Regions from separate parts of the Actinoplanes oblitus genome, predicted to be linked through region 2. Evidence: predicted binding sites of a transcription regulator. Region 2 holds the regulator's gene; the other holds the start of a gene.
What was found. Region 2 encodes HrcA, which represses chaperone genes, less so after heat shock. Its sites were predicted from a motif close to GGTTNGCACNCTCNNNNNGAGNGTGCNAACC; they were not measured.

Region 1: the regulator HrcA is predicted to act here: its motif matches at 4,506-4,536, upstream of groL (chaperonin GroEL).

The regions. Positions count from the first base shown of each region.
Region 1 covers NZ_CP126980.1:9,318,873-9,326,105, reverse strand. The annotation lists gene Actob_RS41630 (GNAT family N-acetyltransferase) at 173-1,294, shown strand; SAM riboswitch class I at 1,738-1,876, shown strand; gene thrC (threonine synthase) at 1,887-3,173, shown strand; gene Actob_RS41620 (hypothetical protein) at 3,393-3,839, opposite strand; gene Actob_RS41615 (GNAT family N-acetyltransferase) at 3,839-4,345, opposite strand; gene groL (chaperonin GroEL) at 4,725-6,347, shown strand; gene Actob_RS41605 (MFS transporter) at 6,407-7,233, opposite strand, start outside.
Region 2 covers NZ_CP126980.1:1,409,948-1,417,180, reverse strand. The annotation lists gene Actob_RS06445 (16S rRNA (uracil(1498)-N(3))-methyltransferase) at 1-349, opposite strand, end outside; gene Actob_RS06440 (epoxide hydrolase family protein) at 656-1,768, opposite strand; gene Actob_RS06435 (TetR/AcrR family transcriptional regulator) at 1,885-2,493, shown strand; gene dnaJ (molecular chaperone DnaJ) at 2,925-4,064, opposite strand; gene hrcA (heat-inducible transcriptional repressor HrcA) at 4,099-5,121, opposite strand; gene Actob_RS06420 (DUF4870 domain-containing protein) at 5,235-5,678, shown strand; gene hemW (radical SAM family heme chaperone HemW) at 5,684-6,883, opposite strand; gene Actob_RS06410 (enoyl-CoA hydratase-related protein) at 6,967-7,233, shown strand, end outside.

The DNA of each region.
Region 1 (7,233 bases), 1.9 Mb from region 2:
ATCTTTTCGAGCGCGGGGACGGGCAGAGCGCGGGGTCTGGCAGAGCGAGGGCGGGGGTGAGGGCGGGTGGAGCGAAGGCGGGGACGCGCAGAGCGTGGGGGCGGGCGGAGCGAGGGCGGGGACGCGCAGAAATGGCGTTGACCGGCCGGGTTCGCGCTTGAAGGATCTGCTGATGGCCGACTTCAGCATCCGACCCGCGGAGCCGGACGACGCCGCTGCCGTGGTCGCCCTCAGCGCGACGGTCCATCCCTATCTGGTGCGCGGCGTGGCCCGCACCAGGCTCATGATCGCCGAGCCGCCGCCGGGGGAGGACTGGGCTGCCTTCGTCGCCGAGCGGGACGGCAAGGTGGCCGGATGGGTCTCGGCCTATCGCAACGCGCGCACGGCCGAACCGGATTTCGGCCAGATCTCGCTGCTCCAGGTGCACCCGGCGGCGCGCGGGCGGGGCATCGGCAGCGCGCTCTTCGCCGCGGCAGCCGGACACCTGCGCGCGGCCGGGATCCGTCGAGCGGCGGCGACCGCCACTCCGGAGGCACTGCCGTTCGCCCGGCGCCGCGGCTTCGAACCGCTCCGCGAACTGCGCTACTCCGTCCTCGACCTGGCACCGCCCGCCGGGCCGGGCGCGGCCGCTTCCGAACGAGCCGATCTCGCAGCGCGCGCCGGACTGGGTGCGGCTGCTTCCGAACGAGTCGATCCACCGGCGCCCGTCGGACTGGGTGCGGCCGCTTCCAGGCGAGGCGATCTGGCAGCCCCCGCCGGACCGGGTGCGGCCGCTTCCGAACGAGCCGATCCGCCGGCGCCGGACGCCTCGCGCGGACCGACTCCTGGCAAAGCCGACGCGACGCTGGATGACGTCCGCTTGATCTCGCTCCGCGAGACGACCCCGGAAGTCCTGTACGCCGCCGACGTCGCTGCCGCCGCCGACGAGCCAGGCGACGTCCCGCCGCAGCCACCCTCCTTCACCACGTGGTGCTACGACGTCTGGCAGAACCCGGGCCTGGACCACGAGATCAGCACGGCCGCCCTGATCGCCGGTGAGATCGTCGCGTTCTCCCTGCTGGTCCGCGACGGCGACCGCGTCTGGTCGGACATGACCGCCACCGCACCGGCGCACCGCGGCCGGGGCCTGGCCCGCCTGGTCAAGACCGTCGCCCTCACCCGCGCCGCGGCAGCCGGCGTCGCCCGGGCCTTCACCAGCAACGACGAGACCAACCTGCCGATGCTCGCGGTCAACACCCGGCTCGGCTACCGCCCGGTCGCCACCCAGTTCTCCTGCGTCGGCCCGCTCGGCTGACTGGTGCTGCCGAGGTCTTCCCCACCCACGGACGCCGCCCTTTCGGGCTGAGCGTTCTGGACGCGCAGCGGCCAGCTCAGCCCGGAAGGGTCCCTGGCGGGAGCGACGATCTGTGATCAGCGCGGACCCGAGTCAGGATTCTGATGTTGATCTTCAAAGCCGACCACAATCCCGGCCGATGAGGAGGTCGATGAGGAGGTCGATGAGGAGGCCGATGAGGAGGTCGATGACGAGGTCGATGGGGAGGTCGTCCGCAATCCCGGCCGATGACGAGGCGGATGAGGAGTCTGACGGCGACCCCGGCCGATGAGGAAACCGACGAAGCGCCGAAGAAGCCGACGAAGCCGATGAGAGGGGCGCGCGGCAAAGGAGGTCGCTCACACCTCGGGAACTCGCTGTGGAGATTGCGCGATCTCGTCGTAAGCTTCGGGAAACAACTGAATACCTCATCCAGAGGGGCAGAGGGAACGGCCCGATGAAGCCCCGGCAACCACCGCGTATGTCTCGAGGACGAGGCCGCGCGCGGCAGGTGCTAATTCCGTCCCCGCATAGCGGCAGGTCGCCGCCGGGGAAAGATGAGAGGAAGGCCTCGATGACGTCTGCCGTCACCGCACCCGGAAACACGACCTCCACCTCGCCCGCCCGTGGCCTGATCTGCCGCGCGTGTTCCGCTGAGTACCCGCTGGCCGCGCAGCACGCCTGTTACGAGTGTTTCGGCCCGCTCGAGGTGGCCTACGACGAGGCGGCGCTCGCGCGGGTGACCCGGGCCGAGATCGAGGCGGGCCCGCAGAACATCTGGCGCTACGCCGCGCTGCTCCCGGCCGGCCAGGACCCGGCCACCCGGGTGACCCTCGACCCCGGCCTGACCCCCCTGGTCAGCGCGCCGGCGCTGGCCGAGCGGCTGGGCATCACCGCCCCGCTCTGGGTCAAGGACGACTCGCAGAACCCGACCCACTCGTTCAAGGACCGGGTCGTCTCGGTGGCCCTGACCGCGGCCAAGGAGCTGGGCTTCAAGCGGTTCTCCTGCGCCTCCACCGGCAACCTGGCCAACTCGGTCGCCGCGCACGCGGCCCGGGCCGGCGTGCCGAGCATCGTCTTCATCCCGTCCGACCTGGAGCAGGGCAAGGTCGTCACCACCGCGGTCTACGGTGGTGAGCTGGTCGCCATCGAGGGCTCCTACGACGACGTCAACCGGCTGTGCAGCGAACTGGTGGAGACCGACGAGTTCGAGGACACCGCGTTCGTGAACGTGAACGTGCGGCCGTTCTACGCCGAGGGCTCCAAGACCCTGGGTTACGAGGTCGCCGAGCAGCTCGGCTGGCGGATTCCGGCCCAGGTGGTCATCCCGATGGCCTCCGGCGAGCTGCTCACCAAGGTGGACAAGGCGTTCAGCGAGCTGGTCGAGATCGGCCTGGCCGAGGCGCCCGAGGGTGGCTGGACCGTGTTCGGCGCGCAGTCGCAGGGCTGCAACCCGATCGCCGTGGCGCTGCACAACGACACCGACGTGATCACCCCGGTGAAGCCCACCGGCATCGCCAAGTCGCTGAACATCGGTGACCCGGCGGCCGGGCCGTACGCGATCGAGGCGGTCCGCCGCACCGGCGGCTGGATGGACTACGCGAACGACGAGGAGATCCGGGCCGGCATCCGGCTGCTCGCCGAGACCACCGGCGTCTTCGCCGAGACCGCCGGCGGCACCACCGTCGCGGTGCTCAAGAAACTGGTGGACAGCGGCAGGCTGGACCCGGCCAAGGAGACCGTCGTCTACAACACCGGTGAGGGCCTGAAGACGCTCGACGCGGTGGCCTCCGAGGTCGGCCCGACCCACCGGATCAAGCCGTCGCTGCGCGGTGCGCGGGAAGCCGGCCTGCTGGGATAGCGGAAAGTAACCGCGAGTCTGCCGGTTGTCGAATATTCCTTCCTCCGAGGACTTGCGCGCCGATCTCCCGATCGGCAGGATGCTTGTCGCGGGAGGACGCGACGCCGTAAGTGGCCCCTCACCTGAGCTTGGCGACAATCTCCGAGGGACCCAACGACCCAACGCTGACCCAGTGGCTTCATGCCGGAGGCGTTGTGCGTCCGTCCTCCCGACCAAACCTCACCGGCGAAACCGTTGCAGCCACGGGCGCAGCGGCAGATCTTCCGGATAACCGCCGTCGCGCAGCCCGGCATGGCGTTCGAACCAGTTCCGCACGCCGAACGATCCGGTCGCCACGTAGGACCAGCCACAAGCGACCCAGTACGCCGGCCAGAAGAGTGGGCCGAGCACGGCGTACTGCCCGGCGTGCCGGCTCTCGTGCGCCAGCAGCGCGGCGCGTTCCCCGGCCAGCAGCCACTCCGCCGAGCGCCGGGTGATGATCACCGAGCCGACCGTGAAGCAGGACGCCGGCGGCATCGGCAGTCGCCACCCCTCGGCGATCAGCACGCCGTCCCGGCCCCGGCGGATCCTGGTGCGGGTGGCGAGGGCGAGCAGCAGCCCGGCGCCGGTGGTCCCGTTCGCGGCGGTGAGCACCGTCCGGGTGACATGCCAGCGCCGGGGTGACATCAGATCCGCCGGCGCATCTGCAGCTGGGTGAGGACCGGCACCGTCGGATGCGGCAGACGCAACCCGGTGTCCTCGAAACCCAGTTTTTCGTACGCCCGTACCGCCCGCCCGTTGCCCGCCACCACCTCGAGCATCAGCTCGTGCCGCCCGGCTGCGGTGGACCAGTCGGCCACCGCCTCGACCAGCTGGGCGAGCAGCTTGCCGCCGCGGCTCGCCGGGGTCAGGTAGACCGAGAAGACCACCGTGACCAGCGGCTCGTCCGGGATCGCGGTGCCACCGGCGTGCCCCAGCAGCGGCCCGTCACCCGGGTCGACGATGAACTGGGACAGCTCCGGGCCCTCGGCCGACATGCTCAGGCGCTGCGCGTAGCCCTCGTGCGGGCGGGCGGCGGCCTGGGCGAGGGTCTCCAGGAACGCGAGGGGGCTGTCCGCGAGCATCTCGAGTCGCAGGGCGCGCATCCGGCCGGCGTCCCCGGGCGTGACCCGGCGCACGGTCCAGTTCTCCATGCGTCCTCATTACTCGCAGCGGCGGGCACCGGCAACCGTCTTGCCGCAAAACCGTCCTGAGCTGCACATGAAGATCTTTAGCCGGATTCCGGGCCGGGCCCGGGGGTTTCGCGGGAAGATGGGGTTTCTTGCACTCGGTACCGGAGAGTGCTAAACAAGTGATTGGCACTCGCGACCCGTGAGTGCCAGCAGGTCGGGACGGTGGGGTTCCGGTCGCGTCGCCGCCATCGGCGCCGCGGCACGAAACCGGTCGTCGCGGGCTATCCGGCTCGGCCTGAGGACGTCACATCGCCAGGTGGTGACGTCCACAGACTTCCTCAGTGTGCGGGGACGGGCCCATCCGGCTCGGAACCGCGGATGTCCGGGAGGACAACGCCGTATGGCCAAGATCATCGCATTCGACGAGGAGGCTCGTCGGGGCCTCGAGCGCGGCATGAACCAGCTCGCCGACGCGGTCAAGGTGACCCTCGGCCCGAAGGGCCGCAACGTCGTCCTCGAGAAGAAGTGGGGCGCCCCCACGATCACCAACGATGGTGTATCCATCGCCAAGGAGATCGAGCTCGAGGACCCGTACGAGAAGATCGGCGCCGAGCTGGTCAAGGAGGTCGCCAAGAAGACCGACGACGTCGCCGGTGACGGTACGACGACGGCGACCGTCCTGGCCCAGGCCCTGGTTCGCGAGGGTCTGCGCAACGTGGCCGCCGGTGCCAACCCGATGGCCCTGAAGCGGGGCATCGAGGCGGCCGTGGCCAGCGTCTCCGAGGGTCTCTCGCAGATCGCCAAGGACGTGGAGACCAAGGAGCAGATCGCCTCCACCGCGTCCATCTCCGCCGGTGACACCACGGTCGGCGAGATCATCGCCGAGGCCATGGACAAGGTCGGCAAGGAAGGCGTCATCACCGTCGAGGAGAGCAACACCTTCGGCCTGGAGCTCGAGCTCACCGAGGGTATGCGCTTCGACAAGGGCTACATCTCGGCGTACTTCATGACCGACGCCGAGCGCATGGAGGCCGTCTTCGACGACCCCTACATCCTGATCGCGAACAGCAAGATCTCCGCGGTCAAGGACCTGCTGCCGGTCCTGGAGAAGGTCATGCAGTCCGGCAAGCCGCTGGTCATCATCGCCGAGGACGTCGAGGGTGAGGCCCTGGCCACCCTGGTCGTCAACAAGGTCCGCGGCACCTTCAAGTCGGTCGCCGTCAAGGCCCCCGGCTTCGGTGACCGTCGCAAGGCCATGCTGGAGGACATCGCCATCCTCACCGGTGGCGCGGTCATCAGCGAGGAGGTCGGCCTCAAGCTGGACGCCGCCGACCTGTCCCTGCTGGGCCAGGCCCGCAAGGTCGTCATCACCAAGGACGAGACCACCATCGTCGACGGTGCCGGTAACGCCGAGCAGATCCAGGGCCGGGTCAACCAGATCCGCGCCGAGATCGAGCGCTCGGACTCCGACTACGACCGTGAGAAGCTGCAGGAGCGCCTGGCCAAGCTGGCCGGCGGTGTTGCGGTGATCAAGGTCGGCGCGGCCACCGAGGTCGAGCTCAAGGAGCGCAAGCACCGCATCGAGGACGCCGTTCGCAACGCGAAGGCGGCCGTCGAGGAGGGCATCGTCCCGGGTGGTGGCGTCGCGCTGGTGCAGGCCGGCAAGACCGCGTTCGACAAGCTGGACCTGTCCGGCGACGAGGCCACCGGTGCCAACATCGTCAAGGTCGCGCTCGACGCCCCGCTGCGTCAGATCGCCGTGAACGCCGGCCTCGAGGGCGGCGTCGTGGTGGAGAAGGTGCGCAACCTGGAGCCCGGTCACGGCCTCAACGCCGCGAACGGTGAGTACGTCGACCTGCTGGCCGCGGGCATCATCGACCCGGCCAAGGTGACCCGCTCGGCGCTGCAGAACGCCGCGTCGATCGCCGCGCTGTTCCTCACCACCGAGGCCGTCGTGGCCGACAAGCCGGAGAAGAACCCGGCCCCGGCCGGCGCCCCCGGCGGCGGCGACATGGACTTCTGAGTCCAGCCGTAACAAACCGGATCGGGCGGGTCGCGAGAGCGGCCCGCCCGATCCGTGTCTCAGGCCGGTTGCCTCTCCCGGCCGGCGTCGGTGAGGTCACGCAGGCCGCGCACCGGGGAGAACCAGAAGATCAGCGGCGAGCCGAGGGTGAGCACGCCGAAGACCAGCAGGGTGGTCCGGGCGCCCAGCGGCCCGGCCAGCGCGCCGGCCAGCAGGCCGCCGATCGGGATCGCGCCCCAGGACACGAACTTCACCGTGGCGATCACCCGGGAGAGCAGCTCGGGCGGGCTGTGCACCATCCGGTAGGTCCGGGTGGTCACGCTGAGCACCACCACCGAGCCGGCGAAGATCAGACTTCCGGCCGCGAAGGCCAGGTACCCGGCCGTCCCGGTGCCCAGCGGGATGAGCAGGGCGCCGGCCACCCCGGTGAAGCCGGCGACGATCAGCCCGCGAGCGGTCCCGAAGCGGGTGGTGAAGCGGGTGGTCAGTGCCGCCCCGGCCACGGTGCCCAGCCCCTCGGCGGCCAGCAGCACCCCGACCACGCCGGGCGGCGCGTGCAGGTCGCGGACCAGGTAGAAGGCGAACAACGCCAGCTGCCCGCCGCAGACGAAGTTGATCGAGGTCGCCACCCACATGCCGGGGCCGATGATCGGGTGCCGGATGACGTAGCGCCACCCCTCGCGGATCAGCTCGGCCATCGGCGTGCGAGCACCGCCCGGGGCCTCGGTGCGCCGCGCCGGAAGCGAGCCCAGCAGCGCGCCGGAGAACAGGTAGCTGACCGCGTCGAGGAACAGCGTCGGCACCGGGCCGAGCAGCTGGACCGCGAGCCCGCCCAGTGCCGAGCCACCGAGCTGGGTGGTCGCGTGCGTGCCGGAGTTCAGGCTGT
Region 2 (7,233 bases):
ACTGCGCCACCGACCGGGACGCCGCCCACGGCACGATCTCGTCGACGCCGGTCTCGGTCATCGCCTGCACGGCCAGCTCGCCCCGGTCGCCCTTGGCGATCCCCTGCACGACGACCAGCCGCGGATCGGCAGCCGGCTCCTGAGCCCGATCCCGCACCGCCACGTCGACGCTGCCCTTGCCCACGGCGACGACCTCGGCTCGCGCGGTCCCTCCACGCCCGTCCGCGAGGATCAACGCCTCGCCGGCCCGGAGCCGCTGCACGGTAGCGGCGTGATGCCCCTCGGGACCGTCCAGCGTGAACGACGATCCGGTGGGCAGGCTCTCGACCAGGAACAGAGGCGCGGACACCCCCGCACGCTACCCCGCGAGGGCATCAGCACCGGATCAGGACCACCGCGATCCCGGACCCCGCCGCGAACCCGGACCCATCGCAGACCCGGGGGCAGCGCGAACCTGGACCCATCGCAGACCCGGGGGCAGCGCGAACCCGGCCCCACCGCAGACCCGGGGGCACCTCGCCCCGGGGCGCCCACGGACCGGGAGCGCACCGCGAACCCCGGAGCGCACCACGGACCCGGATCTTTCACCGCTGGCGCGGTCAAGGGCCGGCGAGAAAGCGGTCGGGGACGGCAAGTGATCAGGGGCGGCCAGCCGTCATGAGCGGAAGAACGCCGTGACGTCGTCGGCGAAGAGTTTGGGCTGCTCGGCGGGGAGGAAGTTGCCGCCGGCGGGCAGCTCGGTCCAGTGGGTGACCGGGGCCTCGCGCTCGGCGAAGCGCCGGATGGTGATGTCGGTGACGCCCAGGGCAACGCCCAGCGGGACCGTGGAACGCTCCTTCGGCGCCCAGGCCGACGGGTCGTGCGCGGACTCCCAGTAGGTGTTCGCCGAGGAGCCGGCGGTGCCGGTGAACCAGTACAGGCTGACGTTGGTGAGGAGCAGGTCGCGGCCGACGGCGTCCTCGGGCAGCTGAGCGGCCGGGTCGGTCCACTCCTGGAATTTCTCGGTGATCCAGGCGAGCTGGCCGACCGGCGAGTCGTGCAGGCCGAACGCCAGGGTCTGCGGGCGCGTCGACTGGATCGCGGCGAAGCCCATCCGGTCGTCGCGGAACTCCTGGAGACGGCGCAGGCGGTCCTGCTCGGCCTCGGTGAGCCCCTCGAACTCGGCCGGGTCGCCGGACGGGAACGTGATGTGGCCGTTGACGTGCACACCGATCACCCGGTCGGGGGCCTGCCGGCCCATCTCGACGGCGATCCAGGCGCCGCCGCCGGTGCCCTGCACGCCATAGCGCTCATAGCCGAGACGGGCCATGATCTCGTTGAGCGCCGCGGCGCTGCGGGCGGTGTGCCACCCCGGGGCGGTGAGCGGGCCGGAGAAGCCCACTCCGGGATTGCTGACCAGGACCAGGTGGAAGTGCGCGCGGAGCGCCTCGACCACCGGCAGATAGAGCGCGAACGAACCGGGCCAGTCGTGGCTGATCAGCAGCGGGACGGCTGCCGGGTCGGTGGACCGGACGTGCGCGAAGTGCAGCGTCTGGCCGTCCACCTCGGTGGTGAACTGGGGCAACTCGTTGAGCCGCGCCTCGGCGGCACGCCAGTCGAACTCACCGGCCCAGTAGTCGGCCAGCCCGCGCAGGTAGTCGACCGGGACGCCACGGGTCCAGCCCTGGCCGGGGATCTCCGGGGTCCAGCGGGTGCGGGCGAGGCGGTCGCGCAGGTCATCCAGATCGGCCTGGGGCACGTCGATGCGGAAGGGGCGGATCGGGGCCATGTCCTGCTCCTCGGGGAGTGAGCGCTCGAACGGAACGGAATGCTTCGTTCCGTTCCAATGTAGCACTCGGCGAAGCGGAGCGGAATACTTCGTTCCGTTCCGGTAGGCTTGTCGGCATGAGGCGACCTGGGCGCGGCGAGCAGGCCGTTCGCAACAACGAGGCGATCCTGGTCGCGGCCCGGGAGATCTTCCTGACCGACCCGCGCGCGCCGGTCGCCGCGGTCGCCGAGCGGGCCAAGGTCGGCATCGGCGCGCTCTACCGGCGCTATCCGAGCAAGGAGGATCTGCTCCGCACGCTCTGCCACGACGGGCTGCGGATCTTCATCACGGAGGCCGAGCGGGCCGCCCGCGAGCCGGACGACTGGGCCGCGTTAACCACGTTCCTGCACGGCGTGGTGCGGGCCGACGTGCACTCGCTCACCGTGCATCTGGCCGGCACGTTCACCCCGACCGAGCAGATGAACGAGGACGCGCGCCGGGCCTCCGAGCTCGCCACCGGCCTGGTCGAGCGGGCCCAGCCACACCTGCGCCCGGGCGTCGGTCCCGCGGACGTGACACTGCTGCTGGAGATGTGCGCGGCGATCCGCGTCCCCGATCCGGGCCGCACCGGCGAGCTGCGCCGGCGATGTCTCACCATGCTGCTCGACGGCCTGCGCGCCGACGGCCCGTTGCCCGGTCCGCCACCGGTTCCGCTGGAGCTGGACTGGCGCTGGCTGCCCCGGTGAGGTCGCCGGGCGAGACCGGCGCCCGGCACCCGGGGCGACCGGCACCGACCATGTGACGGTCGAGCCGCGACCACACGCCGACACCAGCGCCGCTCGCTTCACGAAAGCCGCTACCACCCGGCGAGAGCGACGCCCACCCACTACCACCCGGCGAGAGCGACGCCCACTCACCACCACCCGGCGAGAGCGACGCCGCCGGCTCGGTCCGGGGGTTGACACGTCGCAACCACCCGCGGACGTCGCCCTTGCGGGCCGGGCGTTCTGGACGCGCCAGCGTCCTGCCCGGCCCGCAAGGGTCCCTGGCGGGCCGGGCGTTCTGGACGCGCCAGCGTCCTGCCCGGCCCGCAAGGGTCCCTGGCGGGAGCGACGATCAGTGATCAGCGCGGATCCGAGTCATCAAGCCCGTGAATTTGATCTTGATGACCCGGCGATCAGTGGCCGTTGAAGGCGTCCCGCATCCGGCTGAAGAAGCCGCCCTGCTTGCTCAGCTCGGCGATGTCCTCGCCGCGCGTTTTCGCGAAGTCGCGCAGCATCCGCTCCTGGTCCGCGGTCAGCTTGGTCGGCGTCTTGACGTCCAGGTGGACGAAGAGATCACCGCGGCCCTGACCACGCAGGTGCGGCACCCCCTTGCCCCGGATCCGCAGCGTGCTGGCCGGCTGCGTCCCCGCTTTGACCTCGATGTTCTCCTCGCCGTCGAGGGTCTTGATGGTCATCCTGGTGCCGAGCGCGGCGGCCGTCATCGGCAGCGTGACCCGGCAGTGCAGGTCGTCGCCCTTGCGCGAGTAGACGTCGTGCGGGCGCTCGTGGATCTCGACGTAGAGGTCACCGGCGGTGCCACCGCCGGGGCCGACCTCGCCCTGCTGGGCCAGGCGGATGCGCATGCCGTCCTCGACGCCGGCCGGGATCTTCACGGTCAGCGAGCGGCGGGTGCGGATCCGGCCGTCGCCGGCGCAGGTCGGGCACGGGGTCGGGATGATCGTGCCGTGTCCCTGGCAGTTCGCGCAGGGGCGGGACGAGACGACCTGGCCGAGGAAGGTGCGCTGCACCGACTGCACCTCGCCGCGGCCGCCGCAGACCTCGCAGGTGGCCAGGTGGGTGCCGGACGCGGTGCCGGCGCCGGAGCACTGGGTGCAGAGCACCGCGGTGTCCACGGTGATCGGCGCCTCGACACCGAACGCGGTCTCCACCAGGTCGAGCTCGAGACGCAGGATGGCGTCGGCGCCGGGACGGGTGCGCGGCCGCGGCCCGCGCGAGCCGCCACCGGCCGCGGTGCCGAAGAAGGCATCCATGATGTCCTGGAAGCCGACGAACGGGCCGGCCCCGCCGGGACCGCCGCCGGGCGCGCCGCCGCCGGGCGCCAGCGGGTCACCGCCGAGGTCGACGATCTGCCGCTTCTGGTCGTCGGAGAGAACCTCGTACGCCGCGTTGATGTCCTTGAACTTCTCGTGCGCCTCCGGATCGGGGTTGACGTCCGGGTGGTACTGCCGAGCCAGTTTGCGGTAGGCGCGCTTGATCTCGTCGTCGGTGGCTTCCCGGCTCACGCCGAGAATTCCGTAGTAGTCCTTGGCCACGGGGTTTGGAGTCCTCAATGTCTGCGCGGATCCGTCAATTCTGTGCCAACAGGTCGCCAACGTAGCGTGCCACTGCACGAACAGTAGCGATGGTGCCGGGGTAGTCCATCCTTGTCGGCCCCAGCACGCCGAGCCCACCAACGATCGTCGCACCCGGTCCGTAACCCGTGCTGACCACGGATGCCGACCGGAGGTTGTCGATCTCGTTCTCGTCGCCGATCCGGACCCGGGTGGTGCTCGGCTCCAGGTCGCCGATCAGCTTGAGGAGGATGACCTCCTCCTCGAGCGCTTCGAGTACGGGACGCAGCGTGCCCTGAAAGTCCAACACACCGCCGCGGGTGAGGTTGGCCGTCCCGGCGAGCGCGAGGCGCTCCTCACTCCGCTCGACCAGCGTCTCCAGCAGAACGGTGGCCAGGCACGCCATGTTCCCCCGGCTCCCGGGCACGCACTCGTCGACGAGTTTCTGCACCAGGGGCGGGGTGTCTGCCAATTTCTGACCGGCCAATTTCTCGTTCACCCGGCGGCGCAGGTCCCACACCTCGCCGTCGGGGACCGGGCCGGGCATCTCGACCAGGCGCTGCTCGACCCGGCCGGTGTCGGTGATCATCACGAGCATCAGCCGGGTGGTGGAGATCGGGACCAGCTCCAGGTGCCGCACGGTGGAGCGGGACAGGCTCGGATACTGCACCACCGCGACCTGGCGGGTCAGCTGGGCGAGCAGGCGGACCGTGCGATGCACCACATCGTCGAGGTCGACCACGCCGATCATGAAGCGCTCGATGGCGCGGCGCTCGGCCGGGCTGAGCGGCTTGATCCGGGTGAGCCGGTCGACGAAGAGCCGGTAACCGGCGTCGGTGGGCACCCGGCCGGCGCTGGTGTGCGGCTGCCGGATGTAGCCCTCCTCCTCGAGGACGGCCATGTCGTTGCGCACCGTGGCCGAGGAGACGCCGAGCTGGTGGCGCTCGACCAGCGCCTTGCTGCCGACCGGCTCGCGAGTTTTCACATAATCCTCGACGATCGCCCGCAGCACCTCGAGCTTGCGGTCATCCAGACTCATATGACCCCTCCCTCTGGCACTCCCGCGGACAGAGTGCCAGTCTACTTCGCGGCGGGCGGCAACGCGATGATCGAAAGGTCCGCCGTTGTTCGGTCTCCGATAGCGTGTCGGCCATGACGGAGCCGCCTCGACCGCCAGGTGACGGGTACCCTACGTCCCCCGGATCCCCTTACACTCCCCCGCCGGGCGGATACCAGCCCGGCTATCCGGCCCTCGGCTCGGAGGATCGCGCCTGGATCCTGGTCGCCCACCTGGGCGGCGCGGCCGGCGCGTTCGTCGGCGGCGGGTGCGCCGGTTGGGTGGCGCCGTTGATCTCGCTGCTGGCTCGCGGTGACCGATCGCCGGCCGTGCGCGCCGAGTCGATCAGCGCGCTGAACTTCCAGGTGCTCTGGTCGATCATCGCGCTGATCGGGTACGCCACCATCTGCTTCGGTATCGGGGTGGCGATCACCGTGCTCGCCTGGCTGGCCGGCACGATCTTCGGGGTGATCGCCGGGATCAAGGCCGCCAACAACGAGCCCTACCGCTATCCGATGAGCGGCAGGTTCCTGCGGTAACCGGCTCAGACCAGGTCGCGGATCACCGCGTCGGCCAGCAGCCGGCCGCGCAAGGTCAGAACCAGCAGACCATCGGCGTACGCGTCCGGCTCCAGCAGCCCGTCGCCGAGGGCCCGGGCCGCGCCGCCCGGGTCCACCCGGTCCAGCGGGATCCCCTCGCGCAGCCGGACCCGCAGCATCACGTCCTCGACGTGCCGGTCCTCAGCACTGAGCAGCTCACGACCGTGACCGGGGGAAACCCCATCATTCAGACGATTTGCGTACGCCGACGGATGCTTCACGTTCCACCAGCGCACCCCGCCGACGTGGCTGTGCGCCCCGGGTCCCAGCCCCCACCAGTCGGCGCCGGTCCAATACCGCAGGTTGTGCCGGCACTCGCCGCCGGGTTTCGCCCAGTTGGACACCTCGTACCACTGGAAGCCGGCGGCGGTGAGCGCCTCCTCGGCGGCCAGGTAGCGGTCGGCGGCCACGTCGTCGGAGGGGTAGGGCAGCTCACCCCGGCGCATCCGGGTGGCCATCCGGGTGCCGTCCTCGACGATCAGGGCGTAGGCGCTGACGTGGTCCACCCCGGCGTCGACGACGGTCCGCAGCGAGCGGGCGAAGTCGTCCGCGGTCTCGCCCGGCGTGCCGTAGATCAGATCCAGGTTGACGTGCTCGAAGCCGGCTTTCCGGGCCTCCTCGGCGGCCCGGGGTGCGCGGCCGGCGGTGTGCTTGCGGTCCAGCACCCGCAGCACGTGCTCGGCGGAGGACTGCATGCCCAGCGAGATCCGGGTGAAGCCGGCCGTCCGCAGCGCCGTCAGAGAGGACGTGTCCACCGATTCCGGGTTCGCCTCGGTGGTCACCTCGGCATCGGCCGCCAGCCCCCAGGTGCGGTCGACGCCCTCCAGGATCTTTCCGAGATCGGTGGCGGACAGGAGCGTCGGTGTCCCGCCGCCGACGAAAACGGTGTCCACCCGGCCGGGCTGGATCACCTTCGCGGCCAGCTCCAGCTCCTTCAGGACGGTGTCCGCGTACTCGTCCCGGCTCGCCCCGCCGCCCAGCTCGCTCGCGGTGTAGGTGTTGAAGTCGCAGTACCCGCACCGGCTCGCGCAGAACGGCACGTGGACGTAGACCGCGAAGCCCCGCGCGCCCACCTCGCGAGTTGCTGTGTCGGGGAGCGACCCGTCCGCGGGAACGGGTTCGCCATCAGGGAGTGCGCCGGCCATCCGCCAAGTGTGCCTGGTCCCCGCGGGACGACCGCTCGTGGATCTCCTGGGGCCGCGCCCAAGGAAGCGTTAAGGTGCCGGACATGGATCTGGTCGGTACCGTCACCGTCGCCGGGGTGACCACTCTCACGCTGGACAGCCCCGCGAACCGCAACGCCCTCTCCCGCGCCCTGATCACCGAGCTGCTCACCGCGCTCGGCGCCGCGGCCGCCGACCCGGCGGTCCGGGTGGTGGTGCTCTCGCACACCGGCCCGGTCTTCTGCTCCGGCGCCGACCTGAAGGAGACCGCCGCGACCCGGCCGGGCGAGCGCCTGCCGGTGGAGCTGATGGCCGACCTGCTCGCCGCGCTC